One region of the Arthrobacter sp. TJ-240 genome, then DNA from elsewhere that is predicted to be linked to it. Evidence: predicted binding sites of a transcription regulator. Region 1 holds the regulator's gene; the other holds the start of a gene.

The links. The regulator HspR, encoded in region 1, represses chaperone genes until heat shock. The targets are predictions, from matches to a motif close to AAGTTGAGTCNNNNNGACTCAACTT.
Region 2: AC4D2C_RS02385 (Hsp20/alpha crystallin family protein) is a predicted target of HspR. The motif match lies at 7,630-7,654, and genes of this name have one in related genera.

Annotation. Positions count from the first base shown of each region.
Region 1 is NZ_JBZCNG010000003.1:445,325-455,000, reverse strand. Features, by position in the region: gene dnaK (molecular chaperone DnaK) at 1-1,654, shown strand, start outside; gene AC4D2C_RS10375 (nucleotide exchange factor GrpE) at 1,657-2,316, shown strand; gene AC4D2C_RS10370 (DnaJ C-terminal domain-containing protein) at 2,529-3,536, shown strand; gene AC4D2C_RS10365 (heat shock protein transcriptional repressor HspR) at 3,587-4,015, shown strand; gene AC4D2C_RS10360 (hypothetical protein) at 4,147-4,713, shown strand; gene AC4D2C_RS10355 (PspA/IM30 family protein) at 4,765-5,466, shown strand; gene AC4D2C_RS10350 (DUF5655 domain-containing protein) at 5,423-6,001, opposite strand; gene AC4D2C_RS10345 (SDR family NAD(P)-dependent oxidoreductase) at 6,090-6,773, shown strand; gene AC4D2C_RS10340 (YcaO-like family protein) at 6,836-8,410, shown strand; gene AC4D2C_RS10335 (polysaccharide deacetylase family protein) at 8,410-9,243, shown strand; gene ppk2 (polyphosphate kinase 2) at 9,395-9,676, shown strand, end outside.
Region 2 is NZ_JBZCNG010000001.1:489,168-498,843, forward strand. Features, by position in the region: gene AC4D2C_RS02345 (phosphoketolase family protein) at 1-1,762, opposite strand, end outside; gene AC4D2C_RS02350 (ATP-dependent DNA ligase) at 1,800-4,313, opposite strand; gene AC4D2C_RS02355 (SRPBCC domain-containing protein) at 4,390-4,896, opposite strand; gene ku (non-homologous end joining protein Ku) at 4,965-5,804, shown strand; gene AC4D2C_RS02365 (hypothetical protein) at 5,804-6,052, shown strand; gene AC4D2C_RS02370 (haloacid dehalogenase type II) at 6,317-6,985, opposite strand; gene AC4D2C_RS02375 (DUF2630 family protein) at 6,985-7,236, opposite strand; tRNA gene AC4D2C_RS02380 (tRNA-Val) at 7,415-7,488, shown strand; gene AC4D2C_RS02385 (Hsp20/alpha crystallin family protein) at 7,705-8,169, shown strand; gene AC4D2C_RS02390 (SDR family oxidoreductase) at 8,288-9,085, shown strand; gene AC4D2C_RS02395 (hypothetical protein) at 9,188-9,409, shown strand; gene pstS (phosphate ABC transporter substrate-binding protein PstS) at 9,484-9,676, shown strand, end outside.

The sequences.
Region 1 (9,676 bases):
GGGCACCGACTGGAATGTCGGCATCGACGGCAAGAAGTACACGCCGCAGGAGATCTCCGCGCGCATCCTCCAGAAGCTGAAGACCGACGCGGAGAGCTACCTCGGCGAGAAGGTCACCGACGCCGTCATCACGGTGCCCGCCTACTTCAACGACGCCGAGCGCCAGGCCACCAAGGAGGCCGGCGAGATCGCAGGCCTGAAGGTGCTGCGCATCGTCAACGAGCCCACTGCGGCGGCCCTCGCCTACGGCCTCGACAAGGGCAAGGAGGACGAGCTCATCCTCGTGTTCGACCTCGGTGGCGGAACGTTCGACGTCTCCCTGCTCGAGGTGGGCAAGGACGAGGATGCGTTCTCCACCATCCAGGTCCGCTCCACCTCCGGTGACAACCGCCTCGGCGGCGACGACTGGGACCAGCGCGTGGTCGACTACCTGCTCTCGCAGGCCAAGGCCAAGGGTGCGGACCTCTCGAAGGACAAGATCGCCCTGCAGCGCCTGAAGGAAGCCGCGGAGCAGGCCAAGAAGGAACTGTCCTCGGCGACGTCCACCAACATCTCGCTCCAGTACCTCTCGGTCACCGCGGACGGCCCCGTCCACCTCGACGAGCACCTGTCCCGTGCCAAGTTCCAGGACCTCACGAAGGACCTCCTGGACCGTACCAAGAAGCCGTTCCAGGACGTCATCGCCGAGGCCGGAATCAAGGTCAGCGACATCGACCACATCGTCCTCGTCGGCGGTTCCACCCGCATGCCCGCTGTCGTCGAACTCGTCAGGGAACTCGCCGGCGGCAAGGAGCCCAACAAGGGCGTCAACCCGGACGAGGTCGTGGCGGTCGGCGCCGCACTGCAGGCCGGTGTGCTGAAGGGTGAGCGCAAGGACGTGCTGCTCATCGACGTCACGCCGCTGTCCCTCGGGATCGAGACCAAGGGCGGCATGATGACCAAGCTCATCGAGCGCAACACGGCCATCCCGACCAAGCGCAGCGAGACCTTCACCACCGCGGACGACAACCAGCCGTCCGTGGCCATCCAGGTCTTCCAGGGTGAGCGCGAGTTCACCCGCGACAACAAGCCGCTGGGCACCTTCGAGCTGACCGGCATCGCGCCGGCTCCGCGCGGCGTCCCGCAGGTCGAGGTCACCTTCGACATCGACGCCAACGGCATCGTGCACGTGTCCGCCAAGGACAAGGGCACGGGCACCGAGCAGTCGATGACCATCACCGGTGGATCGTCCCTCTCCAAGGAGGACATCGACCGCATGGTGCGCGAGGCCGAGGAGCACGCAGCGGAGGACAAGCAGCGTCGCGAGGCCGCCGATACGCGCAACGGCGCCGAGCAGCTCGCCTACTCGGTGGACAAGCTCATCGCCGACAACTCGGACAAGCTGCCCGAGGACGTCCGGACCGAGGTCCAGGCCGACGTCGACGCCCTGAAGAAGGCGCTCGAGTCGCAGGACAACGACGCCGAGGTGAAGACGGCCTTCGAGAAGCTGCAGGCCTCCCAGTCCAGGCTCGGCGAAGCGATCTACGCCTCCGCCCAGCAGGACGCGGGCGCCGCAGGCAGCGCGCCCGCCGACGACCAGCCGGCCGCCGCAGGTGCCGACGAGGACATCGTCGACGCCGAAGTGGTCGACGACGACATCAACGAGAAGAAGTAGCCATGCCGCACCACGGAAACGAAGAAGAGCACGCGTCAGAGCCGGTGAGCTTCCGCGACAACCGGAAGATCGACCCTGAGACCGGCGAAGTCCGTGGGCAGCAGAACGACGCCGGCGCTCCGGCCGCGGACGAATCCGCGGCCGGGGAGCAGGCCGCACCTGCCGGTGACGCCTCCGAGGGGGACGCCCTGGCCCAGGCCGAGGCGATCCTGAACGAGGCCGGCGCCGAGGGGGACAACCCGGCGGTGGACGTCGTCGCTGAACTGCGCAACGACCTGCTCCGCCTCCAGGCCGAGTACGTCAACTACCGGCGCCGCGTGGAGCGCGACCGCGATGTCGCCCGTGATCAGGCGGTCATCGGCGTCATCAACACGCTGATGCCCGTCCTCGACGACATCGACGCCGCACGCCAGCACGGCGATCTCGCCGAGGGGCCCTTCGCGGCCATCGCGGGCAAGCTCGAGAACGCCCTCAGGACGTACGAGCTCACCCGCATCGACGAGGTCGGCGTCGCCTTCGACCCGAACATCCACGAAGCGCTCATGCAGCAGCCGAGTGCGGACGTCCAGGCCGACAGCGTCAGCCAGATCCTCCGCGTGGGCTACCGCAAGGGCGAGCGCGTCCTCCGGGCCGCGCAGGTCATCGTGGCGGTTCCGGAGTAACTGAAATGCCGGGTGGGGCAGTCTTCCCGGGCCAACGAAATTCCTGCGCTCGCAGAGCTCGCTACGGAATATTGAAGGCCCTACAGAAGACGGCCCCACCCGTCTCTCCATGACTGACCCGGGTGTCGATGAGACACCTGGTGCACGGCGGGGGTTCGGCCGGTGGCCCCGGCCCTTATATCTTTAGCAACACCTACGAAAGGAGACGCCCATTGGCTAGTCAGGATTGGGTCGACAAGGATTTCTACAAGATCCTCGGTGTCTCCAAGGACGCCTCCGGCACCGACATCAAGAAGGCCTACCGGAAACTCGCCCGCAAGTACCACCCCGACCAGAACCAGGGTGATGCCGCATCGGAGAAGACGTTCAAGGACGTCTCGGAGGCCTACTCGGTGCTGTCCGACGACGAACAGCGCCAGCAGTACGACGCCATCCGTGCGATGGGCGGCGGAGCACGGTTCTCGGCCGGCGGCGCCGGTGGCGGAGCCGGCGGCAGCGCGGGCTTCGAGGACATCTTCGGGAACCTCTTCGGCCAGGGCGCCGGCACGGGCACACGCCAGCGCACCGGCTTCTCGAACAGCAACCTGCCTCCCGAGTTCGCCGACCTGTTCGGCGGCGGTGTGGGCGGTGTGGGCGGCAACGGCTTCCCCGGCGGCTTCCAGTCCACGCGTCCGCAGAAGGGCGCCGACCGGACGGCCACCACGACCATCTCCTTCGCCGGATCGATCAACGGCACCACCATCGGCCTGCGCGAACCCTCGGGAGAGCAGATCGACGTGCGCATCCCCGCGGGCATCCGGGACGGGCAGAAGGTCCGCGTGAAGGGCAAGGGGCAGCCGGGCCAGGCCGGTCCGGGAGACCTCATGGTCGCCGTCTCGGTGAAGGACCACCCGCTGTTCAAACGTGACGGCGACAACATCCGTGTGCACGTGCCCGTCAGCTTCCCCGAGGCGGCGCTCGGCGCCCAGATCGAGGTCCCGACGCTCACAGGCGAACTGGTGAAGATGAAGGTCCCCGCCGGCACGCCCTCGGGCCGGACCCTTCGCCTCAAGGGCCGGGGTGTGAAGACGTCCAAGGGCACGGGTGACCTGCTCGTGATCGTCGACGTCGTCGTCCCGCAGAACCTGTCCAAGGAGGCCGAAGCCGCGGTGGAAACGTTCCGCGACGCCACGAAGGACGCCGACCCGCGCGCCGGGCTCGCCGCGAAGGCGCGCCTGTAACAGTACGCTCGAGCAACCGCCGGAGGACCGGTGACGGAAGGAGGCCAGCCATGGACTACACGATGCCCATCTATGTCATCTCGGTGGCCGCCGAGCTCGCCGACATGCACCCGCAGACGCTGCGCCAGTACGACCGGCTCGGTCTCGTCACTCCCAGCCGGGCACCCGGCCGGGCGAGGCGCTACTCGCAGAAGGACGTCGGCACGCTGCGCGAGATCCAGAAACTCTCCCAGGAGGGCGTGTCCCTCGAGGGCATCCGCCGCATCCTCCAGCTCGAGAATCAGGTGGCGGCCCTGCAGACGCGCGTGACCGAGCTGTCCTCCGAACTGGCCTCCCGCCGGATCCACGCCGAGTCCAGCCGCGTGTTCGCCGCCGGCCTCGCGGGCGACGTCGTCACGCTGGCCCGCGGCCAGCGTCCCCGCCCCCGCAGCCAGGCGCTGGTCATCTGGCGCCCCGACACCGAGCGCACCGCGAACTAGCCGCTGCTGCCCGATGCGACCGCTGTCGTACCCGGACATGCTCCCCGGAGGTCTTCGCCACCGGGTGCCGGTGGAATTTGTCAGGGAGCGCGGGCAGACTTGGAAGATGGAACCCTTCCCGGAGGCACGTCATGTTTGAGCTGTTCGTCGAGGCCCTCGCGATCGGGGCCGGCGTGCTCGCCGTCCTCGGCGCGGGTACGGGCGTGGCAGGGTGGCTCGTGGTGCGCAAGGTGAGGCGATCGCACATCATCGAGCGCACCAGGGACCGCGGCATGCTGGCCGCCCGCGCCTATGCGCCGGACAAGCTGACGCGGGAGCCCGCGCGGCTGATCGGCGACCTGAAGCGTTCCTCCCGCGCCACCCACCTCGCGCTCGCGGAGGCTGCGGCGCAGGGACGCCCCGTCGGCGACCTGCCCCGCGCCGCGGCGGAGATCGACCAGGCCGCGGCCTCGCTCGGGACCATGCTGCGCGCGGCAGACCGCGAGCCGAATCGCGCCCTGAAGCAGGAGTGGACTACCGACCTCGCAGCGCAGGCCCGGGCGCTCGACGAGCTCTCGGCGGATCTGCGCCGGTGTCTGCTGCAGACCTCCAGGTCCATCGACACCCTCCAGCTGGACCAGGCCACGAACCGCCTGCGCACCGAGATCTCCGCCATGGCCACCTGGCGGGACAGCTACGGGAACCGGCAGGCCTGGTGACCGGTTGGACCAGGTAGACGCACTCCACTCACCGACCCGGGGGTCCCCACCGTGACGATCAAACGCCGTATCACGCGCATCGTGCAGGCCAACCGTTACGCCGCGGCCGAGTCGAAGGAGGACCCGCGGGCGCAGGCGCAGGCCGCGCAGCAGGCCCAGCGGGCACTGCTCGACCAGGCGCGGCGCGGCGCGGCGGATGTCGCGGCGCACCACCACCGCGTGGGCCTCGCCGCGAACGAGGCCGCCGACTACGTGAACCGGGTCGAGGCCGCAGCGGCCGCCGCGGTGCAGCGGGGGGACGACGACGCCGCCCGGGCCGCCATCCGTGAGTCGATGACCGCACGGCGCCGCCTCGAGACCCTCACCCGGCAGTTGCGCGAGGCGGAGCAGCAGGCCCGCCGGCTCCACGACGACGTGCGACGGCTCGAGCAGCGCGTACAGCAGAACGCGATGGAGTACGACGCCATGCTGGCGCGTCGGGCTGCTGCGCAGGCCGCCATCGGCGTCCATGACGCGCTGGCCTCGTCGAGCCGCGAGGCGGCGGCGATAGAGGCCGCACGCCGCAACGCGGAACTCGAGGTACGGCGCTTCGAAGCGCAAGCGCAGGCCCGCGAGGAACTGTCGTGGACGGATCCGTCCTCGCCGCGCCTGCAGCGGGCGTTCGAGGAGCTCGAGGCGGAGGCGGCCGCCCAGCAGGAACTCGAGGAGCTCAAGCGGAGGAACGACCGAGGCTATCCTCCCGTGCAGCGCTGAGCGCCCGCAGGAGGGCGTCGTCGACGTCGTCCACGTGCCGCAGACGGATGCGCCAGGCGAACGGATCCGTGGTGCGGACCGGTTCGAGGCCGGGCAGGTCCGGCACCGCCAGCCGGAAGAACACGTCCACCGCGGTTCTGGTGCTGGGTGTGAGCTGCGCGAACTTCCGGCGAGGCGTCTGGAGGGAGACGTAGGTCTTGCGCATCTGGATGGTGACCTCCGGGGTCTCCGTGGCCCAGAGCGGGATTCGGTCGGCGAGCGGCCTGAGAGCCGGTCGGTCGGCGTACTGGGCGGCGTAGAGCTCGTCGGCGGAGAGCCGGAAGAACTCGGGGAGCCCGAAGACCTCCCAGCCGATGCTCATCAGGTTGTACCCGGTGATCCCCTGGTCCTTCAGCCAGCGGGACAGCTCCTCGCGGGTGCTGATCCCCGCCGAGCGGGCATCAGCAGCCCAGTCCGCCGGGGTCCGGCCCGTGGTGCGGAGCAGCCGCGCCGCGTTCGTCCCGACCATGGCCTGCCAGCTCCGCATCTCACCCATGCCCACACTGTAACGGGGCCGGCACCGCGCGGAACCGTCCGGGACCACACACCCTGAGGGCACCGGAGGGCGTTGCTACACTCGGCGCATGACCGAGCTGAGCGGTGCCCATGTCCTCGTCGTCGGCGCCACCGGGGTCCTCGGTGCCGAACTGTCACGGCAGCTCGCGGCGGAAGGCGCCCAGCTCACCCTGTCCGGCCGGTCCGAGGACAAACTGGCGGGCCTCGCGGAGGAACTCGGCGACGCCGTCGTCGCTCACGCAGCAGCGGATCTCGGCAGGCCCACGGGACCGGCGGACATCGCCGCCGCCGTCTACGGGCGCCCCCTCGACGGCCTGGTGTTCGCCTCCGGTGTCGTGGCCTTCGGTCCTGCTGTCGAGGTGGACGACGACACCCTCGACGAACTCGTGCTCGTCAACCTCCTCGGCTACATGCGGCTCATCCGCGCGGTCGCCCCCTCTCTCGGAAAGGGCTCGTTCATCGCGCAGATCAGCGCCGTCGTCGCCGAGAGCCCCACGGCGGGCATGGCCGCGTACTCGGCCACCAAGGCCGGGCTGAGCGCCTACGGGAAGGTGCTGACACTGGAACTGCGTCGGCAGGGCGTCCGGGTGCTCGACGCGCGTCCACCACACACCGAGACCGGACTCGCCACCCGGCCCATCGCCGGCGAGGCACCGCGGCTGCCGCAGGGCAAGGACCCGGTGGACGTCGCAGGCCGCATCGTCACCGCTATCCGCGACGGCGAGCGGGACCTGCCCTCCACGGAGTTCTAGCACCGGCAGACGTCGGATCCCGGCCTCCTGGGCCCGCCAGGGGCGTGTGCTCTACTGGGGGCATGATGCGCAGGAGCACCGGTTCGCCGTCGACGTTCGGATCGCTCACGGCGGCCGCGGAGGCGTACGAGGCCGCGCTGCCGGGGTTGCGCGCACAGTTCGCCATCGACGGCCTCGACCGTTCGGGTGTCCCGACGTGGGCCACGTGGTGGCGGAGCGGGCACTCGGGTGCCGGGATGGGTGGCGTCGGCTACGGCCCCTCGGCGGCACAGGCGCGCGTCGGCGCCCTGGGGGAGACCGTCGAGAGCGTCTTCTCCCACCTGGCGTTCGCGCGCCTCGAACGGACCACCGGGTCCTACACCGATCTACGGTCGCGGCTCGGCGTGGAGCGGGTCGCCGATCCGAGGACGCTCGGGCTGCCGGCGGGCTCCGCCTACCGCGACGACATGGCACTGACCTGGGTGCCGATGCGGCGCGCCCGCTCCATTCCGGCCGGGGACCGCGCCGGCCGGGATGGCGGCACCGGCAGCATGGGCCCGCCGATCCTCGAACTCGACGGGGAGACGGTGCTCGTGCCGGTGGACCTCGTGGCGAGCAGCCCCTCGGAGCTGGGCCACCACGACTCGGGGGAGCGCCTCCTGATGCCGGTGGCGAACGGCATGGGCGCGGGGACGAGCCTGCGGCAGGCCGTCCTCCACGGCGTCCTCGAGATCCTCCAGCGCGACGGCAACGGCCTCTCCTTCCGGGCTCTCGACCGCGGCGCCGTCGTCGAACTGGGACCGGACGACGGCGACCGCGAGACGCGCGAGGCGCTCGATGCCCTGCGCGCCGCCGGGGTGGACGTCATCGTGAAGATCGCGTCGGTGGACCGCGGGGTGCCGAACCTCTACGTGGTGGGGCACGCGCCCGGGGACGATCTCGTCGTCGCCACGGCCTGCGGCGAGGCGGCACACCCCGACCGCGACGTCGCGCTCCGGAAGGCGGTCCTTGAGTTCGCGTCCGCCCGGGCCCGCAAGGCGTTCATGCACGGCCCACTGACCGCGGTCCGTGAAGTCGCGCCGCAGGACTACCTCGACGATGCGCTATCGGTCGTCGACCCGACCGCCGAGGAGCCACGCGTCCTCGATGCGACCGTGGCCTGGCTGACCGTTGGCGCGGAGCAGGACGCGGTGGTGCGGGCCCGCCTCGATGCCACGATCTTCTCCCGCCGGTCGACCGTCCGGTTCGGTGACCTGCCGACCGACCCGACGGCAGACCCGTCGGTGATCCTCGCCGGGCACGGCCTCGAGATCCTCGTGGCCGACCTGACCCCGCCGGAGGTGGGCGGGAACGGCGCGGCTCGCGCGGTGAAGGTCGTGGTGCCCGGGACCGAGGTGGAGACGGTGGCCTACGGCCGGATCGGCGAGGCCGGCGTCCGCAGGCTGGTCGAGGACGGCCGGGACGATCTCGCACGCGTGGGCCGGCGGCCCGGCGGCGACGGGTGGCGCGAGGTCATCCTGACGCCCGACGCCGTGGAACGGCTCGGCGGTCCGGCCTGGTTCGACCGCGATGCCGTCGACGCGACGGCCGACGGATTGCTGCCGATCTACCGGGAACCCGGCCGGCACGCCGCCCGACGCGCCCTCGGTGAGCGTTGATGCCCCCGGTGGGATCCGGCGGACCGGTCGACGCCGACGGGAAGGCCGACGAACTCGAGACCTACATCCTCGACCAGGGCGAGCGCCCCGGGGGAACCCCGGTGGTACTGCTCGATGACGCCGCCGTCGCGGCCGGTGCTGATCCGTCCGTGCTGATCCCTGCCATCCTCGATCCGTTGCCCGAGGTGCTCCGGCGGCCCGCTCCGTTCAGCTACGAGGCCTACGTCCTGCAGAGCGTCCTCGGGGAACTGCTGCTCGGGAGTGTCGGCGCCGGGTGGTCCCGGGACGAGCTGTCGGCCATCCCGCGCCTGACCCTGAACTTCCACGACGTCGCGCAGGACCACCGCGAGGCCGTCCACGAGCGCCTGCACAAGCTTGCGAGCCTGCGGAACCTCCTGCAGGACGGGGGGCCCGCGGAATCGCACCCGCGGGTCATGGTCCTCCTGTTCGACGGGTACAGGGACGCCGCGGAGATGGTCGTCCCGATCTGCGAACGGCTCGCGCTGCCCGTCCTGGTCCTGCCCATCGCCCTCGAAGTGGAGGACGATCGCGCCGGGACGCTGAGCGACGACGAGCTGACCGCCCTGGCGCAACGGCACGAGCTCGGCTTCCACACGCTCACCCACCGCATGGCGGACGAGATCACGCCCGCCTCGGAGACCGCCGAGGTGACCGACGTCGTGCACCGGCTCACCGGAATGGCCGGCCGCGCTCCCCGCGTGGGCGCGTGGTGCGGGGGAGCACGCTTCGACGAGCGCCTGCTCGGGAATCAGCGTCTGCGGGAGCTAGGGATCACCGGACTCATCTCCAACTGGTCCTGGGAGACCATCTAGGCGGACACTGTTCGAACCAGCCGTGCTGAGCTACTGACCGCTTCACCAGCTCGCACTGGCAACCGAGTCACGTCGGTCGTCCTGCCAGGCTATGAGTACCACGAGTGGAAACACCTCCTGAATTGCTCAGGTCTGGGGCAGGATATGGGGTGTGGTCAAGAAAACGCCCGACGAGGCGAGCCCCCAGGTCCTGTCCAAGAAGGAGTACGCAAAGGAACTGCTGCGATTGCAGGAGGAACTGGTCGCCTTGCAGGAGTGGGTGCGCGCAACCGGGACGCGGCTGGTCGTTATTTTCGAAGGACGCGACACAGCCGGTAAGGGCGGAACCATCCAACGCATCAGCGGTGCGCTCAACCCGCGCTCGTGCCGGGTTGTCGCACTCCCGGCGCCGACGGAGCGCGAACGATCACAGTGGTACTTCCAGCGTTACATC
Region 2 (9,676 bases), on a different contig from region 1:
TCGGGGTGGGCTGCTTGCCCGTGACGATCACGTTGACGGTGTCCCGGGTCGTCATGCAGTGCCGGGTCACCGCGAGCATCGTGTTGGCGTCCGGTGGCAGGTAGACGCGGATGATGTCCGCCTTCTTGTTCATCACGTGGTCGATGAAGCCGGGGTCCTGGTGGGAGAAGCCGTTGTGGTCCTGCTGCCAGACATGGCTGGAGAGCATGTAGTTGAAGGAGGCGATGGGCTGCCGCCACGGCAGGGTGCGGTGCACCTTCAGCCACTTCGCGAACTGGTTGAACATCGAGTCGACGATGTGGACGAACGCCTCGTAGCAGTTGAACACCCCGTGGCGTCCCGTCAGCAGATAGCCCTCGAGCCACCCCTGGCACAGGTGTTCGCTCAGCACCTCCATGACCCGGCCGGACCGCGCGAGGTGCTCGTCGACGTCCTCGATGCGAGGCTGCCAGACCTTGTCCGTCACCTCGTACACGGCCGAGAGGCGGTTCGACGCCGTCTCGTCCGGACCGAACAGGCGGAAGTTGTGCGGATTGCGCTCGATGACGTCGCGGAGGTAGCCGCCCACGGTGATCATCGGGCTCACCTTCTCCGCGCCCGGGCGCGACACCTCCACGGCGTGGTCGGCGTAGGAGGGCAGCACGAGGTCGCGGAGGAGCCGGCCGCCGTTGGCGTAGGGCGTGGCGCTCATCCGCAGGTCGCCGTCCGGGGCGAGCGCGGCGATCTCGGGGCGCAGCTCCCCGGCCTCCGTGAAGAGCGACCCCGGATCGTAGGACCGCATCCAGTCCTCGAGCTGGTGCAGGTGCTCCTCGTTGCTGTGGATCTCCGAGAGCGGCACCTGGTGGGAGCGCCATGTCCCCTCCACCGGATTCCCGTCGACCACTGCCGGGCCGGTCCAGCCCTTCGGCGAGCGCAGCACGATCATCGGCCAGCGGGCGGCGCCCTCATCGGTCCCGGCCGGGGAGGTGCGGGCCGTGTCCTGGATGGCGTGGATGTCGTCGATGCAGGCGTCGAGGACAGCGGCGAAGTCCCGGTGCGCGGCCTCCGTGGCCGACGGGTCGGTCACCGTGACGAAGTGCGGCTCGTACCCGTACCCGTACATCAGCTGTCGGAGCTGGTCCTCGGGCATGCGGGCCAGGACGGTCGGGTTGGCGATCTTGTAGCCGTTGAGGTGCAGGATCGGCAGCACGGCGCCGTCGACCGCCGGGTCCACGAAGCTGTGCGAGTGCCAGCTCGTGGCCAGCGGTCCGGTCTCCGCCTCGCCGTCACCCACCACCGCGACCGCGACGAGACCGGGGTTGTCGAAGACGGCCCCGTAGGCGTGCATCAGCGCGTACCCCAGTTCACCGCCCTCGTGGATGGACCCCGGGGACTCGGGTGCGGCGTGGGACGGGATGCCGCCGGGGTAGCTGAACTGCCGGAACAGGGCGTTGAGTCCCGCGCCGTCCGTGCCGATGCTGCTGTAGACCTCGGAGTAGGTCCCTTCGAGCCAGGCGTTGGCCACCACGGCGGGCCCACCGTGGCCGGGGCCCGCGATGAACAGCATCTCCTGCCGGCGCTCGGCGATCACACGGTTGAGGTGGGTGTAGACGAAGTTGAGCCCGGGCGTGGTGCCCCAGTGACCGAGCAGCCGCGCCTTCACGTCCTCACCGGCGAGCGGGCGCGTCAGCAGCGCGTTGTCCCGCAGGTAGATCTGGCCGACGGAGACGTAGTTGGCTGCCCGCCACCACGCGTCCAACCCCTGGATATCGAGACCGCTCATGTATGCCTCCTAGGTGATACTTCCGGTGCGTGCGGATTCAGAGTTCGACGACGACGTCGGACGGCGTCTTGTCCGGCCGCCAGCCCCGCCAGACGGGATGTCGCAGGCGGCCTGTTCCGGTGTGTTCGCTGTACTGGACCTCACCCACGAGGGCGGGCCGGACCCAGTGGGCGTCCGACGCGTCGATCCCGGGCACGTCGGTGAGTGGGGCGGTCTTCCGGCCCAGCTTCTTCAGGCGGGCTCCGACCTCCGCGAGGTCCCGCTCCGTCAGGCCGGAACCCACGCGGCCCACATAGCGCAGGTCCACGCCGTCGGGCACGGCCACGAGCAGTGACCCGACCTTCGAGGCACGGGTTCCCTTGCCCGGCCGCCAGCCCACCACCACGACCTCCTGCGTGCGCAGGTGCTTGATCTTCACCCACGACGACGACCGCGCGCCGGGTTGATAGTCGCTCGTGAGGCGCTTGGCCATGATCCCCTCCAGCCCCAGCTGCCGGCTCGCCTCGACGGCTTCCCGGAGGGTCGCATCGAGGGCCGGGGGGACCTGCACGTGACCGTCCTCCGCGGGGTCCACGGCCCTCTCGAGCAGTTCGCGCCGCTGGCGGTACTCCAGCCCGGTCAGGTCGGTGCCGTCGAGCTCGAGCAGGTCGAACAGCATGAGGCGCACGGGCGTCACCTCGCGGGCGGCGTCGATCTCGGCCCGGCGCGTGAGCTTCATGCGCGTCTGGAGCAGACCGAAGTCCGGCCGGCCGCGGCGGTCGAGGGCTACGATCTCGCCGTCGAGCACGGCGCTCCCGGCATGGACGAGGTCCCCGAGGTCCCCCAGCTCCGGGTAGACGGGCGTGGTGTCGATGCCGTTACGGCTGGTCAGGGTCACCGCGCCGTCCCTGATCGCGGCGATGCAGCGCACCCCGTCCCACTTCATCTCGTAGGACCAGGCATCGGGGTCGGGGATGGCCTCCTCGGAACCGAGGGTGGCCATCATGGGCCGGAGGACCGCCGGTCCGGGTCGGGCGGGAACCGGCGTCTGCTGCGTCTGCCGCATCTCCTGGGCTTCAGTGTCCGGGGACGCCGGCCCGCCGCCGCCGCTGTTCTGCTGCGCCTCCGCGGGCTGGTCCTTCATGAGGTGGATCAGCCAGTTGCTCTTGCCGTTCGATCCGCCGCCCGTGTTGATGAGCGCGTAGCGGCGGATCGCCGTCCCGCCCCTCGCCAGGCCGCCGTCCGCCCGCCCGTGGAGCGTGCAGATGACCTCCTTGCCCTCACGCCACTTCTCCAGCTCGTACGTCCCCGCATCCCAGATGGTCACCTCGCCCGCGCCATATTCCCCGTGAGGAATAGTTCCCTCGAACGAGCCGTAGTCCAGCGGATGGTCCTCCGTCTGGACCGCCAGGTGGTTCCTGCTCGGCGTCAGCGGCGGTCCCTTCGGAAGGGCCCACGAGACGAGGACGCCATCGTGCTCCAGGCGGAAGTCGTAGTGGAGGCGGCGCGCGTGATGCTCCTGGATCACGAAGCTGGTGCCCCCGGCAGGGCCTACCGCGTCGGGGACGGGCTCGGGCGTCTTCGCGGCGTCCCGCATGGCACGGTAGGTGGACAGGCGGTCCGACGGCGCACCAGCGGCACGGCCGGGGACCTGCTCGTCGCTCGCCGTGAGGGGCACAGTGGCGGGAGCCAGGAGGTCCCCGGACTCCTGGAGGCGCTGCACCACCTCCGCGTGGTCCAGCTGCCGCAGGTCCTCGCCGCCGAGCTCCTCCCACGCCCGCGGAGCGGCGACGGTGGGCTCGAAGCGCCCACGGAGCGAGTAGGGGCTCACGGTGGTCTTGTTCGCGTTGTTCTGGCTCCAGTCGACGAGCACCCGGCCTGAGCGCAGCGCCTTCTTCATGTCGCTGACGGCGAGGTCGGGGTGGTCGGCCTCGAGGGCCCGGGCGAGTTCACGCGCGACGGCGGACACCTGCTCCGAGGTCTGCCGGCCGTCCAGGGCGCAGTAGAGGTGGATCCCCTTGGCACCGCTGGTCACGGGGAACGGCTCCAGGCCCATGCCCTGCAGGATCGGCCGCGCGAGCAACGCCACGGCCGCGCATTCGGCCAGCCCTGCATCGGTCCCGGGGTCGAGGTCCAGGACGAGGCGGTCCGGGTTGCCCCGGCCGCCGTCCTCGGTGAAACGCCACTGCGGCACGTGGACCTCGAGCGCGGAGATCTGCCCTAGCCAGGTGAGCGTTGCGAGGTCCTCCACCAGGGGGTAGACGTTCGTGTGGTCCTTGTGCTGGATCGCGCGGCGCGGCACCCAGGCGGGAGCGTTGTCGTCGATGTTCTTCTGGAAGAACACTTCGCCCGGCTCCTCGGGGGTCCCGACGCCGTGGACCCAGCGCTTCCGGGTGACCGGCCGGTGCTGCGCGTGCCGGATGAGGTGCGGCGCGACGGCAGCGTAGTAGGCGAGCACGTCCGCCTTGGTGGTACCCGTGACCGGGTAGAGCACCTTGTCGAGATTGGAGAGACGCAGCGTGCGTCCGTCCACGGTGACGGTCTGCTGCCGGGCCGTGCGCGGAGGAGCCATGCCCCCAGTCTCGACCGCAGGCCCGGGGGCGGTCCAGTACCAATCGGCCGGGCACCCCTACGGCGCCCGCCGGGCCCTAGCCCTGGTCGCGGTCCTCGAACTGCTCGCGGTACCGGGCCACGTAGACGTCCCACAGCGCCGGGTCCTGCCCGAGGCTGCGCTTGTTCAGGAAGTCGTCCAGTCCGGCGATGGTGAGGTGCCAGCCGGCGGCCATGGTGGCCGAGTGCCGCGGGCTGCCCGGGGTCAGGAGCAGCACGAGCTGCGATCCGTTGTCAGCGGTCCGCGCAAGTTCCCAGCGGAGGCTGTCCCGCTCCCACGTGTAGGCGAGCACCGTGGGCCGCTCGGCCTCCAGCACCTCGCCGCGCAGGGGCTTCTGGTCGGCGTACCGGAACAGGATCTCCTCTCCTGCGCGCGGCTCGAACTCCATCTCGCAGGGGAACCAGTACTTCAGCTTCTCGGCCTCCGTCAGGTGCTTCCACAGCACGGTCGGCGGGAACGCGAACTGGAATTCCAGGCGCAGCACGGTGGCGCCGTCGTCGCTGGTGGTCTTGCTGACGATGGGCTCTACGGTCTCGGAGGTCACCTCCCAAGTCTAGGGCGGGCGGGCGGCACCCTCTGGCCCACTAAGCCTGCTTGGTGTTGACTTGACCCATGAGAGCCATCTGGAAGGGAGCGGTCGCGTTCGGGCTGGTCAACGTGCCGGTCAAGGTCTACAGCGCCACCGAGGACCACGACATCCCCCTCCACCAGGTCCACGACGAGGACGGCGGCCGCATCCGCTACCAGCGCCGCTGCGAGATCTGCGGTGAGGTGGTCGACTTCAAGCACATCGACAAGGCGTACGACGACGGCGAGCACACGGTGGTGCTGACCGACGAGGACCTCTCGTCCCTGCCGGTCGAGAGGAGCCGGGAGATCGAGGTGGTGGAGTTCGTGCCGAGCGACCAGATCGATCCGGTCATGTTCGACCGCGCGTACTACCTCGAGCCCGACAGCACCTCGACGAAGGCGTACGTCCTGCTGCGGCGCACGCTCCAGGAGACGGACCGCACCGCGATCGTGCAGTTCTCCCTCCGGCAGAAGAGCCGCCTGGCGGCGCTGCGCGTCCGCGGGGACGTGCTCATGCTCCAGACGCTGCTGTGGGACGACGAGGTGCGGGAGGCCTCCTTCCCGGCCCTCGAGGAGAAGGTGCGCATCTCCGCCAAGGAGAAGCAGATGTCCGCGGCGCTCGTCGACTCCTTCTCCACCGATTTCGACCCCGAGAACTTCACCGACGACTACCAGGTCCAGCTGCGCACCCTGATCGACGCGAAAATCGAGAAGGGCGACACGATCGACACCGAGGAGACCTTCGGTGCGGCCAGGGACGACGACGACGGTGACAACGTGCTCGACCTCATGGAAGCCCTGCGCCGCAGCGTCGAGAAGAACCGCGAGAAGAAGGCCGGCGGCACGAAGACCACCGGCGCCTCCAAGAAGAAGGGCGCGTGATGGGATTCTTCACCGACAGCCTCGGCCGCCAGACCGTGGTGCAGACACCGAACGCGCCGATCCTCGGATGGGCCCTGTTCGGTGCAGCGTCCTTCATGGCCCTGGAGGAACGGAACCGTGAGCGCCTACGCCTCGCCAGCTCGCTCTGCCTGGCCGTCTGGGCCGCGCTCGAGGTGATCTCCGGGAAGAGCGGGTTCCGGCGCAGCTCCGGTGCGCTGACCCTGTCCTGGCTCTCCCGCAAGGTCTGACGCCCCTCCGCACGGTGCCCTGGCGCTCCGCGAAGACGTCCGGCACGCCATCCTGGTCGATGACTGTCTTCTCCTGCTCCTCGATCTTCCGATAGCGCTTGTCCCGCCCCTTTCCGGATCGGACCAGCAGGACAGGGAGCCCGGCTTGCGTGCTACCGCCGCTCACTCCAGGGGGAAGTTCTCCCGGCGCAGCAGCTTCGCCAGGGGTGCAGGTCGGTGACGGGGATTCGGCGGGCCACCCGGGCGATGGATGGCCGGCGACCCTCAGGCCCGCAGGACGCCGGGCAGCTCGGTGATCGAGGGTACTTCGTGATCGGGTGCCGTCATGGCGGAGGGATAGGGCGAGCCGTCGCGGTTCAGCCAGGCGGTCCGGAGCCCGGCACGCGCAGCACCGTCGATGTCCCAGGGATGGACGGCGACGAGCACGACGTCGCCCGCCTCCCGATGCAGGGCACCGAGGGCGTAGGCGTAGGACTCGGGGGCGGGCTTCCAGCGCGGCGCGTCCTCGACCGACAGGACGGCGAGGACCTGATCCCGGACACCGGCCCGGTCCAAGAGTGCCTCCGCCGTCGCCGTCGCGCCGTTGGTCAGCGCTGCGACGCCGAAGCCTGCGGAAGCCAGGGTACGGATGCCCTCCACCACGTCCGGGTGCACCGCGAGCCCCTGCAGCGCCGACATGATGTGGGCGACCGCGTCGTCGAGGTCCCGGTTGAGGATCTCGTCCGTGAGGACCGCCCGCAGTGCACCCTCGGCGACCTCCTTGAACGCAGGGTTCTGCCCGGCTGCGGTGAGCGCGAAACCATCCCGGAGCACCGAGGCGAACCAGAGCGCGGCCAGCTGCGGAGGCGCGCCGATCTCCTCGAAATGCTGGGACAGGGGGTCCATGTCCGACAGGGTGCCGTTGACGTCGAACAGCACCACCGGCAGCGCCATTACTGGCGGTACCCCTCCACCTGGCTGATGGGACGGGCATCGGCCTCGGCGGGGTCCTCTCCCGCATCGGCCTTCGCGCGGCGCTGGCGGAGCAGGTCCCAGCACTGGTCGAGGTCCTCCTCCACCTTCTTCAGGCGCGCGGCGTGGTCCTGGTGGGCCTCGGCGGCGCCGGCGTCCTGTGGCTGCTCGCGGAGCTCGTGCTCCTCCTGCACGAGTGCCTGGATGCGCTGGAGGATGTCCTGGTTGTCCATGGTGCGTCCCTTCGTCGTCGCCGTCCCGGCATGCCGGATGATCAGCAGGCTTTCCTTCAGGCTACTGAGGCCGCGGACGGTTGACCAGCACGATCGGCGATGCGCCCGGGAGCCGGAAAGGCGTCGCAGGGGAATTTGGCGCGGCGCCCGGATGCCCTAAGCTGTTGGAGAACCAATTGCCTGTGTAGCTCAGTCTGGTAGAGCATCCGCTTCACACGCGGAAGGCCCGGGGATCGAGGCCCCGCGCAGGCACGAGGATCAGCTGGAGACAGCACCACAGAAGGCCCGTACCGATTCGTCGGTGCGGGCCTTCTGCGTTGGTGGACCGCGTGTTCGTTCTGGGCGAACGGACCGAGGCTTAGCACTCATAGGGGCCGAGTGCTAATATCTTCGTAGTTGAGCGAAGGACGCTCAACTCCAGGAATCCACCCACCGGTGGCATACGCGAAGGAGTTGTTTCCAGTGGCCATGAAGTTCGATCCATTCCGCGAGCTGGACCGCGTTGCCGGCGCCCTCCTCGAGAGCCGTCCCGGACTCCGCCTCATGCCGATGGACCTCTACCGCGAGAAGGACCACTATGTCCTTGCCGCGGATCTTCCGGGCATCGATCCCGGTTCGGTCGACATCGACGTGGACGGCCAGCTCCTGACCATCCGCGCGGAGCGCACCCTGCGCAGCGCCGAGGGTGTCAAATGGCTGACCCGTGAGCGCGAGAGCGGCTCGTTCCTCCGCCAGCTCAGCCTGGGCCAGGGCGTCGACACCGAGGGCATCTCCGCCCGGTACGAGAACGGCGTCCTGAGCGTGATGATCCCCGTCAGCGAGCGCGCCAAGCCGCGCAAGATCGAGATCGTCAGCGGAGAGGCGTCGACCCCGATCCACGCCGGCGCCGTCCGGGACTCGGACTCCGGCACCCAGGGCGCCGTCGAGTCCTGACCCCCGCCGCGAGTACCCCCGACCGGCACCCCTACCAGTACCCCCGGGCTTCCCGCCCGGGGGTACTTCGTCGTGAGCCCCCTTGCGGGGGTGCGCGCCGGGCACGAAGGATGGGGTCATGGACTTCACACCCAGCAAAGCAATCGTCACAGGCTCCGATTCCGGCATCGGCCGGGCCACGGCCGTCGCCCTCGCAGCGGCCGGCTGCGACGTCGGCATCACCTGGCACTCCGACCAGGAAGGTGCCGAGGAGACCGCGCGCCTCGTCCGGGAGAAGGGCGTCCGGTCCGCCGTCGCGCAGCTCGATACCACGGACGCCCCGGCGTGCGGCGATGTCGTCGATCAGCTCGCCCAGGAGCTCGGCGGCCTCGACGTCTTCATCAACAACGCGGGCGTCAACGGCGGCACCATGTTCATGGAGACCGACTGGGACACCTGGCGCGGCACCATGGGCGCCAACCTCGACGGCGCGTTCGTCTGCATCCAGCGCGCGGCCCGGCACATGATCGACGGCGGCAAGGGTGGGCGCATCATCGCCGTCACCAGCGTCCACCAGGAGCAGCCGCGCGTCGGCTCGGCGGCCTACGACGCCTCGAAGCACGGCCTCGGCGGGCTGATCCGCACCATTGCGCTCGAACTGGCCGACCGCGGCATCACGGCGAACGCCGTCCTGCCCGGAGAGATCAACACCCCCATGAACGCGTCGGCGGACCAGGATCCCCGCACCATGGACCGCCCGGGCATCCCCGTGGGCCGGCCGGGAGCACCCGAGGAGATCGCCGACGTCGTCGCCTTCCTCGCATCCGGCGCCTCCAGCTACGTCAACGGCGCGTCGTTCGTCGTCGACGGCGGCATGCTCCTGATGGGGCCGCAGGCAGGATCGCACCTCACCAGCGGGGACTGGCGCACTCTCTGATCAGGAAAGTGTGAGGAACACCACAGTCTTCAGCGCACGTTCATGCCGCGTTCAGGAGGGGTGGCTAGCGTGGGAGTCCCGTACCCCTGCGAAAGGCCTGCCATGGACGCCCCCCTCCCCCCTGCCAGCGATGCCGACCTGCAGGACTGGTCGGGCTTCAAGCGCGGCGAGCACGTCACGCTCCAGCATGCGGCGGGGACGCAGCTCCGCGGAGTCCTGGACATGAGGACCGACGACGCGTCCGTGGTGTGGATCCAGCTGAACGACGGTGGTGGCCGCCGGCTCGTGCACCGGGGCGACGGCTACCGCCTGCGCCGCGGCTGATCCGGGGACGGAACACCCCGTCCACCTGATGTCCATCTTGGGTTCACCTTTTCGCCACCTGTAACGTGGCGGAGGTGAGAACCCGTGCACCCCTGTCGCTGTCCCTCGCCGTCGTCCTCGGTCTCACGGCCTGCGGCTCCGACTACCCGCTGGGCCCCGAGCAGGAAGCGGCGGCGCAGCGCGGGGACACGAGCCTGCAGGGCGCCGTGACCGCCGCAGGATCCTCCGCCCAGGGACCGGCCATGGACGCCTGGCGCTCGGGATTCA